3 regions of the Sodalis praecaptivus genome follow, and region 1 is predicted to be linked to each of the others. Evidence: predicted binding sites of a transcription regulator. Region 1 holds the regulator's gene; each other region holds the start of a gene.
The links. The regulator ArgR, encoded in region 1, controls arginine synthesis, uptake and breakdown. The targets are predictions, from matches to a motif close to ANTGAATAAAAATACANT.
Positions count from the first base shown of each region.

Region 2: a site for ArgR is predicted at 1,929-1,946, ahead of argA (amino-acid N-acetyltransferase). Genes of this name have one in related genera too.
Region 3: a site for ArgR is predicted at 2,736-2,753, ahead of argC (N-acetyl-gamma-glutamyl-phosphate reductase). Genes of this name have one in related genera too.

Region 1 covers NZ_CP006569.1:3,980,146-3,984,379, reverse strand. Annotated here, with positions in the region: gene mpl (UDP-N-acetylmuramate:L-alanyl-gamma-D-glutamyl-meso-diaminopimelate ligase) at 1-199, shown strand, start outside; gene yhcN (peroxide/acid stress response protein YhcN) at 455-718, opposite strand; gene argR (transcriptional regulator ArgR) at 1,441-1,911, opposite strand; gene mdh (malate dehydrogenase) at 2,175-3,113, shown strand; gene SANT_RS17735 (DNA-binding protein) at 4,020-4,234, shown strand, end outside.
Region 2 covers NZ_CP006569.1:960,344-964,577, reverse strand. Annotated here, with positions in the region: gene SANT_RS04360 (transporter substrate-binding domain-containing protein) at 1-346, shown strand, start outside; gene amiC (N-acetylmuramoyl-L-alanine amidase AmiC) at 485-1,744, opposite strand; gene argA (amino-acid N-acetyltransferase) at 1,979-3,322, shown strand; gene recD (exodeoxyribonuclease V subunit alpha) at 3,461-4,234, opposite strand, start outside.
Region 3 covers NZ_CP006569.1:4,544,100-4,548,333, forward strand. Annotated here, with positions in the region: gene argH (argininosuccinate lyase) at 1-676, opposite strand, end outside; gene argB (acetylglutamate kinase) at 809-1,585, opposite strand; gene argC (N-acetyl-gamma-glutamyl-phosphate reductase) at 1,606-2,610, opposite strand; gene argE (acetylornithine deacetylase) at 2,803-3,951, shown strand; gene ppc (phosphoenolpyruvate carboxylase) at 4,204-4,234, shown strand, end outside.

The DNA of each region.
Region 1 (4,234 bases):
TCCCTGGCAGGTGAGCGAAGTGGCGGAGGCCTGCGTGCAGCCCGCGCACTGTAGCGCCGATGTTGATACGCTGGTGGAAATGATCGTGAAAACCGCGCAACCGGGAGATTACATCCTGGTGATGAGCAACGGCGGTTTTGGCGGCATTCATGCCAAGCTGCTGGATCAGTTGGCGCAACGAGCCACGCGCCAGGGCTGAGGGGCGTTAGCCCAGGGCAAAAAAAAACCCCGCGAGCGGGGGAAAATCGTCTGCTAGACGATGAGGGAATCATCAAATCGCGATGGGTTAATTCCGGACACAGGATTAACTGAGGGTCGCCGCGAAATGATGTGGGTTACAGAGCGTGTTTCACAACATGACACATTGCATAGTGCTGCCAAAAAGCATGCCCGCCGGGTGGCGCTGATCCGCCAGGCGCTGCCGCGGGCAGCCGTCCCGGTTCTGGCGAACAGATTATTTGTAAAGCTGGGCGGTGGCGTGCCAGTTGCCGTGTTCATAGGCTTCGGTTACGTGGTAGGCGCGTGCGCCCTTCGCGTCGGCCGCCTGATTCAGCGCCTGATGGATGTCGCTTGGCGCACCGTCGATACCGCTGACGCTAACGCTGCCCATGGGCTGCAAATCTTGAGCCTGCTGCAGCGAGATGGAATCCGCGGCGAACGCGCCGAAAGACAATGCGGAAAGCACCGCCATTAATGGTAACGCCGTTCTGGTTTTCATCATTTTATTCCTCATATAACGCGCATCTTTCTCGGACTGTGATGCTTATCACGAAGCTAAGTATACACTAGTAACGACGGGTACTAATAGTTTGATCATAATTATTTATGAAACTTTAAGCTTGCAATCATCCAGGTTAGAAGCAAAAGTTATTACATATGCGCAAAAATTGAGCGTATTTTGTTAAAGTCATGTAAAATCATGCGCATAAGTTGATGTGGCTAAAAGTGCGGTCTGAGCTAGCATTTCCCACTGGCCTACAGATAAAGTCCCTTATTTCTGACATGTAACATCCGATGTCACGCTATTTATCAAGGTGAAAAAACCTACCCTACGTAAGACAATGTTAAAAACCGCCGTTTAACGCATCGGATCCGGCTTTGTGCACGATGGCGGATTAGGGCGCGCGGGCGCTGTGTCTTTACCGGGAAACAGTCGGATGCGCGTCGCGCATCTGCCTAAATCGCGTGCCGATGGAGCGCGGTAGCTTCTGGGCCTGTACACGACCGCCGGCGGGAGCCGGCGCTGGCGAAAGGAACGTTAAACGTCGAAAACGGGATCATTTCCAGCCTGCGGCATGCCGGGTTTAACGCCGTGGCGAGGCGCCCGAGCGGCAAGCTTAGGCCAGCAGGTGCCGGCGGCAGCTCTACGGTAACGCCGTCGGCATGGCGCATCCGGTGCGCCGTCGGCCCTGGCGGCTGCGAACGCGAGCGGCGGTAGCGTCAGAGCTCTTGGTTGAAGTGGACCAGAATAAATTCATACAGTCGTTTGACCGAAAAGCCAGGCGCGGGGGTGGTAAAGACCGTATCATCGCCAGCAATAGTGCCGAGGATCCCTTCTGATTTCCCCAGCGAATCCAGCATTCGGGCAATGAGCTGTGCCGCGCCGGGGCTCGTATGGATGACAACCAGCGCGTCATTATGATCCACATCCAGCACCAGATTTTTCAGCGGGCTGCTGGCGGTGGGAACGCCCAGCTCCGCCTGCAGGCAATATACCATTTCCATCTTGGCGTTACGGGTGCGTACGGCGCCGAATTTAGTCAGCATACGCGAGACCTTGGATTGATTAATGTTCTCAAAGCCCGCCTCCTGCAGCGCAAGCACAATCTCGCCCTGAGAGCTGAATTTTTCCTCTTTCAGCAGCGCCTTGAACGCCTTGACCAGTTCTTCCTGTTTCGATTGATTTCGCATGTTTTACCGCAGAGTAAGCCGATTATTTAATGGATTATTATGCATATTTATGAATTTTTATGCAATGAAATTGCTGCCGGAGACAGCTTTCGCTGTCCATGGTGGGTGAAAAGCCCCCAACTTGCAACCCGCCTACAGATGGCCTGCTTCTCCATGCGCTGTCGCAATCCTGATGTTCATCAATTGTCTTTATTAGGCGATGCCTTTATGCTTTTCAGTAGAGTATGAGATGCCATTCTTCGTAGGGATATAAGGAGATTACAATGAAAGTCGCACTGCTCGGCGCGGCAGGCGGCATCGGCCAGGCGCTGGCGCTGCTGCTAACAACCCGTTTACCCCAGGATGGGGAACTCTCGCTGTATGACATTGCGCCGGTAACGGCGGGGATTGCCGTGGACCTCAGCCACATTCCCTCGCCGGTGAAGGTGCGTGGTTTTTGCGGTCCAGACGCGTCCCCGGCGTTGCTTGGCGCCGATATCGTGCTGATTGTGGCGGGCGTTGCCCGTAAGCCCGGTATGGATCGTGCGGATCTGTTTAATGTTAATGCCGGCATCGTGCGGCAGCTGGTGGGTCAGGTGGCGGTCTGTGCGCCCGAGGCGCTGATCGGCATTGTCACCAATCCGGTGAATACCCTGGTTGCCATCGCCGCCGGCGTGCTGGCGCAGGCCGGGGTCTATCAGCCGCAAAAGCTTTTTGGTATCACCACTCTGGACGTTATCCGCGCCAACAGTTACGTGGCGGCCATGAAAGGGCTGCGGCCGGATCAAATAGAGGTGCCGGTGGTAGGCGGCCACTCCGGCGTCACCATCCTGCCTTTGTTATCGCAGGTGCCGGGGATCACTTTCAGCGATGAAGAAGTGAATCTCCTGACGCGGCGCATCCGCAACGCCGGCACCGAGGTGGTGGAGGCCAAAGCCGGCGCCGGATCGGCCACGCTTGCCATGGGGTATGCCGCGGCCCGCTTTACGCTGTCGCTGGTGCGGGCGCTGCAGGGGCAGCAGGGAATTATCGAATGCGCCTATGTCGAAAGCGAGTCGGCGTTTTCCCGCTTTTTTGCCCAACCGCTGCTGCTGGGGCCGCAGGGCGTTAGCGCGCGGCGGCCGCTGGGTATCCTCAGCGACTTCGAGCAGCAGGCGCTACAGGATATGCGCGCGGCGCTCAATCAGGATATTGCGCTCGGCGACCAGTTCCTGCAGCAGTAGCCCGCCGCCGCCGTGAGGATAAGGCGCTACGATCCTTGCGTCGGCGCTGCCCTTTATAATCACAGCCGCCGGGTGCGGTCTGTTATTTGCCGGCGACGCCGGCATTGTTTTGTCGGGCGTTTCGCCCGGGCTAGGGGCATTGACGCGCCGGGGCGTAGGCTGGCCCGGCGCGCTTAGGTGTCAGGCAGGGCCGGCGCCGGTGGGGCGGGAACTGTTGGCGGTCCGGTGCGTGTGGCGCTGCCTGGCGCCGGCGAGGTGGCTACTGCTGGTGAACCGGTGCGTGTGACGCTGCCCTGCGCCGGCGAGGTGGCTATTGCTGATGAACCGGTGCGTGTGGCGTTGCCCTGCGCCGGCGAAAAGGGACGCCTGACGCCATGCGGGATGGTCGCGACTTCTGTTATGGCGTCGGCGGAGGGATTAAATCTACGCTAAACATTTCATCGCCTCAGCAGGGTATAACGATAAACTTTTCCTTATGCCAAATACTATTTCTGGCCCGGTTTCCGTGTCGAAAATTTAGCGGCAGCGCCATTTTCTTTTCCCTTTTCTCGGCCATTCGTTTTCACCTAAAACTTATTTCTTAAGAGATAGTTTATTGCATTACAGTAATAACATAGATAATGTTATAAGAATTCTATTCAATTGATAATGAACAATTTTTATTAATTTTGTGTTTTTTATTCTAATAGCTGGCATTGATCTCATTTTTTAATGCCACCTTTGATCCAATGCGCTTTTTTTGTGTTGTAATTAGCGTTACGACAAGTCTTTAATGTTATACATTAAATGTTGTCGTAATAGCGGAACGGGAATCAGGTGCCGTAAATTCCACAGTACCTGCCCAAACCGTGCGATGGCGATAGCGCCAGGCTGTCACCATGACAAGGAGGGGGATTAAAGATGGAAATAAAAAAAGAATGGATTGCAACGCACGAATTGATTGGGGTAGGTGGACTACCCAAAACACGACAGGGACTGAATCGGCGAGCCAGGGAGGAGGGCTGGCAAAAAAGGCGGCGCGAGGGTGCGCGCGGCAAAGCGGTAGAGTATGCCTGGCACAGTTTGCCGGACATGGTAAAAAAGACGCTTTCTTTAAGGACCAACCCGGCGGAGTACCAACT
Region 2 (4,234 bases), 1.7 Mb from region 1:
GCAACTGATGAAAACTTACTTCGGCGATGACGTCACGGTACGCACCTATCGCAGTTCGGCGGAGCGGGATCTGGATCTCAAGGCAGGCCGTATCGACGCCGGTTTTGATAGCGGAGTGTATGCCCGGTCGGTGATGGCGAAACCCGGCAACGACACGCTTATTAATGCCGGACCGGATCTCAAAGGCGCGATGCTCGCCACCGATGTCGCAATGGGCATGCGCAAAGGGGATACCCGTCTGAAAGCCACCTTTGACGCGGCTATCACCGCCGCCGCGCACGATGGCGTGATCCGCCAGCTGTCGCAGAAATGGAGCAAAATGGACCTGACGCCGGATCTGCCTTGATAGGGTGCCCGCGCGGCTCCGTTATCGTCGGAGTTCGCAACACATGGGCCAAACCCGGCTCCGGCGCTCGCGCAGGCCGGCCTGGAGCGCGGAGGTGAGAAGCAGCCACATCAGGCAGCCATTTCCAAGCGCGGCGTTTTAGCGCCGCGCCAGTACGCCTCCGGCGGCAAAATAGGCTTTGATACCCGCCAAAATCGCTTCCGCCATCTGTTGCTGATACCGGGCGGTACGCAGCCGCCGTTCTTCTTGAATATTGCTGATGAATGCCGTCTCCACCAGAATCGAGGGAATATCCGGCGCTTTCAAAACCGCAAAACCCGCCTGATCGACGCTCTTTTTATGCAATTGGGTGATCTTGCCCACATGATTTAACACATGTTTACCGAATTTTAGGCTGTCGTTGATGGTAGCGGTCTGCATCAAATCGAAAATCGTATGATCCAAATAGCGATCGCCGCTTTTGCTCACGCCGCCTATCTCATCGGCGGCGTTTTGCGTTTGGGCCAGATAGCGGGCCGCGGCGCTGGTGGCCCCTTTAGTGGATAACGCGAATACCGAGGCGCCGTGGGCGGTGCGGCGGGTAAATGCATCGGCGTGTATTGAAACGAACAAATCCGCCCGCTGCTTACGCGCCTTGGCTACCCGCACCTTCAGCGGGATAAACACATCCTCATTACGGGTCATGTAGACCTGCATATTCGGCTCGCGTTTAATCAGCGCGCTCAGGCGGCGGGCTATCTGTAGAACAATATCCTTTTCACGGGTTTTATATTTGCCGATAGCGCCGGGATCTTCGCCGCCGTGGCCCGGATCGAGCATCACCACCACCGGTCGATCGCGCCCGGCCTTCCCGGCCTGCGGCGCCTGGGATTCCGGCGGCAGGGTGCGCGCCAGATCGCCCTTGTTATAATCTTCCAGCAGCGCCAGTAGCGGGTCGTCCTGCACCGCGGAACGGCTGCCCTGGTGCGGGTAAAGATCCAGCACCAGCCGGTGGCGGAAGCCGTGGGCCGGCGCCAGCGTCAGAAAACGCGGCGCCACTTTCTGTTTCAGCTCCAGCACCAGCCGCACGGTTTGGCCATCGAACTGGCCGACCCGCACCTGGCTAATATAGGGGTCTTCCGGCCGCACCTTGCCGCTGAGCTGGCTGAGCATCGAATTGAGCCGCAGCCCTTCGATATCCAGCACCAGCCTCTCCGGGCCGCTCAAGGTGAAGGTGCGGTATTTCAAGGTGACGTTCGATTCCAGCGTCACGCGGGTATAGCTAGAGGCGGGCCAAATGCGCACCGCCACAATGGTTGGGGTGGCGGCGAAGCCAACCCGGCTGACGCTTAGCAACCAGGTGGCGGCCACGCCCTGCAACAAATGTCGGCGCGCGCGGTTGTGTTCTGAATCAGGCATAACGCCCCGGTAATAACATGTGCATTATCTGAAAAACCAATCGTTTATCGTTAACGGCGGAAACTTTAACCAAACCGCCGGCCGCTGTCATCCCGAAAAGGCCAGACATGGGCGGTGCGGAGCGGACTTTGCGCATCTTTACAAAGTGGGCTACTGTAAATCGGGACTTGCCAAGCGGGGGTTAAAAGAATAAAAATACACAAAATCAGAATAATCATTCACAGAGGGTAGGCCGTGAAGGAACGCAGTACAGAATTGGTTCAGGGTTTTCGCCATACGGTTCCTTATATCAATGCACACCGTGGCAAAACCTTTGTCGTTATGCTGGGCGGCGAAGCCATCGAGCATGAAAATTTCGCCAGTATTGTTAATGACATCGGCCTGTTGCACAGCCTGGGTATCCGCCTGGTGCTGGTGTACGGCGCCCGGCCGCAAATCGACGCCAATCTGGCGGTACATCATCTTGAGCCGATTTACCACAAACATACCCGCGTCACCGACGCCCCCACCCTCGAACGGGTGAAGCAGGCCGCCGGCCAGCTACAGCTGGATATCACCGCCCGACTGTCGATGAGCTTGAATAATACGCCGCTGCAGGGCGCGCACATCAATGTGGTGAGCGGCAATTTTATTATTGCCCAGCCCTTGGGCGTGGATGATGGCGTGGACTATTGCCACAGCGGCCGCATCCGCCGTATCGATGATGAGGCGATTCACCGCCAGTTGGACGGCGGTGCCATCGTCCTTCTCGGCCCGGTGGCGGTTTCGGTCACCGGCGAAAGTTTTAATCTCACCTCCGAAGAGGTGGCGACGCAGCTGGCTATCAAGCTGAAAGCAGAAAAGATTATCGGCTTTTGCTCGTCGCAGGGCGTGATTGGCGAAGACGACGATATTATTTCCGAACTGTTCCCCAACGACGCCCAGCGGCGCATCGAACAGTTGGAAGCGCGCGGCGATTACCATTCCGGCACCGTGCGCTTTCTGCGGGGTGCGGTAAAAGCCTGCCGCAGTGGCGTGCGGCGCTGCCATCTTATTAGTTATCAAGAAGATGGCGCGCTGGTGCAAGAGCTTTTTTCCCGCGACGGCATCGGCACGCAGATTGTGATGGAAAGCGCCGAGCAGGTGCGGCGGGCCACCATCAACGATATCGGCGGCATTCTGGCGCTCATTCGTCCGCTGGAGCAGCAGGGGATTTTGGTGCGCCGCTCTCGCGAGCAGTTGGAGATGGAAATCGACAAATTTACCATAATCGAACGGGACAACATGACCATCGCCTGCGCGGCGCTTTATCCCTTTCCCGATGAGCAGATAGGGGAAATGGCCTGCGTGGCGGTGCATCCCGATTATCGCAGTTCGTCACGCGGCGAGATGCTGTTGACGCGCATCGCGCAACAGGCGCGTCGAATGGGGCTGAAGAAACTGTTTGTACTCACTACCCGCAGCATTCACTGGTTTCAAGAGCGCGGCTTCACCCCGGCGGAAGTGGATATACTGCCGAACCAAAAAAAAGCGCTGTATAACTACCAGCGCCGATCTAAAATTCTGGTGGCCGACCTTGAGACGCGGGACGGCCGTTAAACGATAAAGCGATCGAAACGGCGAAGTGACAGGACGGCCACGGTGCGGTGAGGCAATCCTAACGGCCAGCACGCGGGACGGCCGTTGAGCCTGATACCGTGGGACCGGCGGGCCAGGCGAAAAACATCGCCGCGCGCGTCAGCGGTCATCGGCTGGCTGCGGCGGTACCGCCTGGCCCGCAGCCAGCCGCTCGATTAGGCCGCTGCGCCGCTGGGTTTTGGTTGCCATGGCGTGTTGCAATACCTCGTCGGTCGCGTACAGGGACAACCGCGCACGCGCGCGCGTGACCGCGGTATACAGCAATTCTCGCGTTAACACCGGCAAGATCTGATTGGGTAACGCCAGCGCGGTATGGTGGAATTCCGACCCCTGGGATTTATGCACGGTCATCGCGAATGCCGTCTCATGCTCCGGCAGTCGGCTTAGCGGCACCGCTTTGACACCGCCGTCCGGCAGGGAGAAATGCACGCGCAACGTCTGTTCGCCATCCCAGAGCAAGATCCCAATATCGCCGTTATACAGCCCCAGCGACGGCGCATTGCGTACGATCATCACCGGCCGCCCCGCGTAGCTGCGCCCGGCATTGCCGAGGGCAAGCAGCCCCGCCCGGCTCAAGGCCAGCTCAATACGGTCGTTCAGACCGGCGACGCCAAAAGGCCCTTCCCGCAGCGCGCACAGCAGGCGGAAACGGTTAAAGGCGTCCAGAATCGCGGCCGGCGCCTCATGATTGCGCACCCGCGCCAAATAGTCCCGATAGCCCTCGACGCAGTCGTCCAGCATACGCTGATAATCCGCCGTCTCACGCAGCGGCGTGTAGACGACATCCGCCGCGGTGCCGGCGTTAAGCAGCGCCAGCGCATCCTTGGCGTCGCCGGCGTTGATAGCATTTGCCAGCCGGCCAATGCCGGACCC
Region 3 (4,234 bases), 560 kb from region 1:
GGCTGTTGCGGGTGGCGCCAGCGAAACCCAGCCAGCCGGCCAGCCGATCGCGATCGATAGCGTAAGCGGTGCCGGCTAACGCGCCGGCGCCGAGCGGGCTGACGTCCAGCCGTGTTAATGTGTCGCGCAGGCGGCTTTCGTCGCGGGACAGCATCTCGCCGTAGGCCAGACACCAATGGGCGAAGGTGACCGGTTGCGCGCGCTGCAAATGGGTATAGCCGGGCATCACGACGTCCTGATTGGCCTCGGCGGTGAGCACCAGCGCCTGCTGCAATTGGCGAATTGCGCCAAGCAGCTCGGCGACTTGCGCTTTGCACCACAGCTTCAGATCCGTCGCCACCTGGTCGTTGCGGCTGCGCCCGGTATGCAGCTTCTTGCCCAAGTCGCCCACCTTCTCAATCAAGCGCTGCTCCACCCAGCTGTGAATATCTTCCGCATCGCTGGCGAGGATGGCCTGCGGCGCGGCGCGCACTTCTTCCAGGGTGACGTTCAGGGCGTCTTCCAGCTGCTGTTGTTCCGTTTCGCTCAATACCCCAACGGTGACCAGCGCGCGGGACCAGGCCACGGAGCCAACAATATCCTGCTCGGCCAGGCGATAATCGAACCGCAGCGAGTCGTTAAAAGATTTAAAACGTTGATCCGCCGCCTGACTGAACCGTCCGCCCCAAAGTGCCATAACCTGCTCTCCTGAAAACCATGCTGACCCGCGCCGTCGCGCGCGGGCAATGTGAGGGCGCGGCCTCATGCCGCGCCGTAAGAGGGTAATATCAAACCGGCCGGCGACCGAAGCGGCCGGCGGCGCCGAGAATCAGGCCAATATGCGGGTGCCGATGGCAACGCCGTTGAACAACGCCGGCAGCTGCTCGGCGTGACGCCAGCTGGCGATATCCACCGGCCTGCCCAGCGTACGTGCCGCATCGAGCGCGGCATTGACCTTCACTATCATACCGTCGGTGATGATCCCCTGTTCGATCAGCTGTTCGGCTTTCTGCGCCGTCATTTCCGCAATGCGCTGGCCTTTGCCGTCGAGGATCCCGCTGACGTCGGACAGCAGGATCAGATCCGCGCCCAGGGTGGCGGCCAACGCGGTCGCCGCCTGATCGGCGTTAACGTTCATCAATTCGCCATCGGCGGTGATCCCGATAGAACTGATGACGGGCAGATAGCCCGCGTCCAAGAGCGTGGTCAGCAGCGCCGGTGAACCGGGATGCGCATGGCCGACATGGCCCAGCGCCGGGTCAAGCGGCGTCACGCTTACGCTGTCGCCGTCCCCTAGGCACAGCCCTACCCCATTAATGGCGTGTTTCTTCGCCCACGCCAACAACGTCTTATTCGCGGTGCCGGCCAGCGCGCCGGTAATAATCGCAATCTGATCCGCAGGCGTCACCCGCAGACCGTTTTTCTTTACCACCGGTAGGGAAAGTTTATGCATCAACTCGTCCACCAGGCAACCCCCGCCGTGGACGATAAGCAAGGGGCGCTGGTGCTCGGCGCGGTAACTATCGAGCGCGGTAAATAAACGCTCCAGCGCCTCGTCGCTGTCCAGCAATACGCCGCCCAGTTTGATAATCAATGGATTCATTATGTTGTTGGCCTCACTTGCCCTTACCAAAGCGCCTGCGTCTGCGCATAACCAAAACGGATATTGGCGCACTGCACCGCCTGCGCCGCCGCTCCCTTGAGCAGATTATCCTCGGCGGCCACCACAATCAGATGTTCGCCCTGCATTTTAAAACCAATATCGCAAAACGGCGTGCCCACTACCGCTTTGAGCGCCGGCACGCCCTGATCGTAAAGCCGCACCAGCGGCTTGTCGTCATAGGCCTGATGGAAACTGGCCGCGACCGCCGCCTGGGTCACGCCGGGCCGCAGCCGACAGGTAATGGTCGCCAGGATGCCGCGGGCGAAATTGCCCAAATGCGGCGTGAAAATCACCGGGATACCCAAATGGCGGGCGATTTCCGGCTGGTGGCGATGGGTGAAGATACCGTAAGGCTGCAGACTGACTTCGCAGAAGCTATTGCCGAGCGTTGCCTTGCGGCCGGCGCCGCTGACGCCGCTGACCGCATTTATCACCGGCCATTGTTCGCCGTTAAGCAACCCCCCTGCGACCAGCGGTTTAAGCGCCAGCTGCGAGGCGGTGGGATAACAGCCGGGCACCGCTATCAGCTGGGCGGTTTTAATCGCCTCTTCCTGCCACTCCGCCAGGCCGTATACGGCCCGGTCTAGCCAGTCAGCGTGCTGGTGCTCGAACCCGTAATATTGCGGGTAAAAGTCTGCCTGATTGACGCGGTAGGCGCCGGAAAGATCAATCACCACGCAGCCGGCCGCCAGAAACTGCGGTGCCATCGTATGGCTTACTTCATGGGCGGTGGCGAGAAACACCACATCGGCGCGCTTCGCCCATGCGCTGACATCGTCCATCGGCTGCAGCGGCAGATCAACTATGCCTTTTAACTGCGGATGCAGCTCGGAGAGCAATTTGCCGGCGTCGGCGCTCTGCGCGGAAACCGTCAGCGCGGCAAGATTCATCTGCGGGTGGCGGGCCAGGTAGAGCGCGAGCTCGGCGCCCGTGTAACCGCTGGCGCCGACAATCAGCGTATTCAGCATGGAATTTGTTTGCCTTCTTAACCTTATCGAAACGGGAGTTGGGCGATTCAGCGCCAATCCGCTGTTCACCCGCGAGGTCAAGCGTAGTAGTCTGGTAGGAACCCGTTTACATCACGCTCGACGTTAATGTATTTTTATTCACAATAATTGCATGAATATTGATACTATCCAAAGCAAAGGCTGTCAACTACGATGATAAAAATACCCCCTTTTATTGAGCTCTACCGTGCGCTTATTGCCACGCCGTCCATCAGCGCCACCGACGCCGCTCTGGACCAAAGTAATGAGGCATTAATCACTTTGCTGGCGGGCTGGTTCCGCGATTTGGGGTTTCAGGTTGAAGTCCAGTCGGTGCCGGGGACACGCAACAAGTTTAACATGCTGGCAAGCATAGGCAGCGGGCCGGGGGGATTATTATTAACGGGCCACAGCGATACGGTCCCGTTCGACGATGGCCGCTGGACGCGGGATCCTTTTGTCCTGACCGAGCACGACAATAAGCTTTACGGCCTGGGTACTGCGGATATGAAAGGCTTCTTTGCTTTCGTGCTCGACAGCCTGCGGGATATCGATGCCGCCATGCTGAAAAAACCGCTCTATGTGCTGGCGACGGCGGATGAAGAAACCTCCATGGCCGGCGCCAGTTATTTCGCCCGCAGCAGTCAATTAAGGCCGGATTGCGCCATTATTGGCGAACCGACCTCCCTGACGCCGGTACGCGCCCATAAAGGCCATTTGTCCAACGCGGTCACCGTGATGGGGCAATCCGGGCACTCAAGCGATCCCGCCCGCGGCGTCAACGCCATCGAAGTGATGCATGAGGCCATCTCTCAGCTCAAGCTCCTGCGTGATTCGCTACAGACGCGCTATCACCATCCGGCCTTTGTCATTCCTTACCCCACCATGAATTTTGGTCATATTCACGGCGGCGATGCGGCTAACCGCATCTGCGGCTGCTGTGAATTGCATATGGATATTCGTCCGCTGCCCGGCCTAACGCTCGGCGATCTGGAGGCGCTGATGACCGAGGCGCTGGCGCCCGTCAGCGAACGCTGGCCGGGCCGTATTACGGTGTCGGCGCTGCATCCGCCCATCCCAGGCTATGAATGCCCGGTGGATGCGCCGCTGGTGCGCGTGGTGGAAAAACTGCTAGGGGTAGAGACCGAGGTGGTCAACTATTGCACCGAGGCCCCGTTTATTCAGGCGTTATGTCCCACCTTGGTGCTCGGTCCCGGCTCTATCAATCAGGCGCATCAGCCCGACGAATTTATCGACACAGCATTCATCAAACCCACCCGGGAATTGATCACGCAAATTGTTCAGCATTTTTGCCATCACTGAATGAGTAACACGCTTTCCACGCCGGCATCGTCGCGCGTGGAAAACACCCTTTGCGCAGAAAATACCGCCTGAATGAATAAGATATTCTTATAATTGGTAGGTGTAATTAAATTTCGCGAATTGCCGCGAATGTGAGGATTTTTGTCGTGAAATGTTGGCAATTGACGAACCTTGCGATACGTGGCTAGATAATGGCAAACAATTTACGCCATCCGGTGAAATAAATTTTCAAAGAGTCCAATCAGGGTCCATATGAACGAACAATATTCGGCAATGCGAAGCA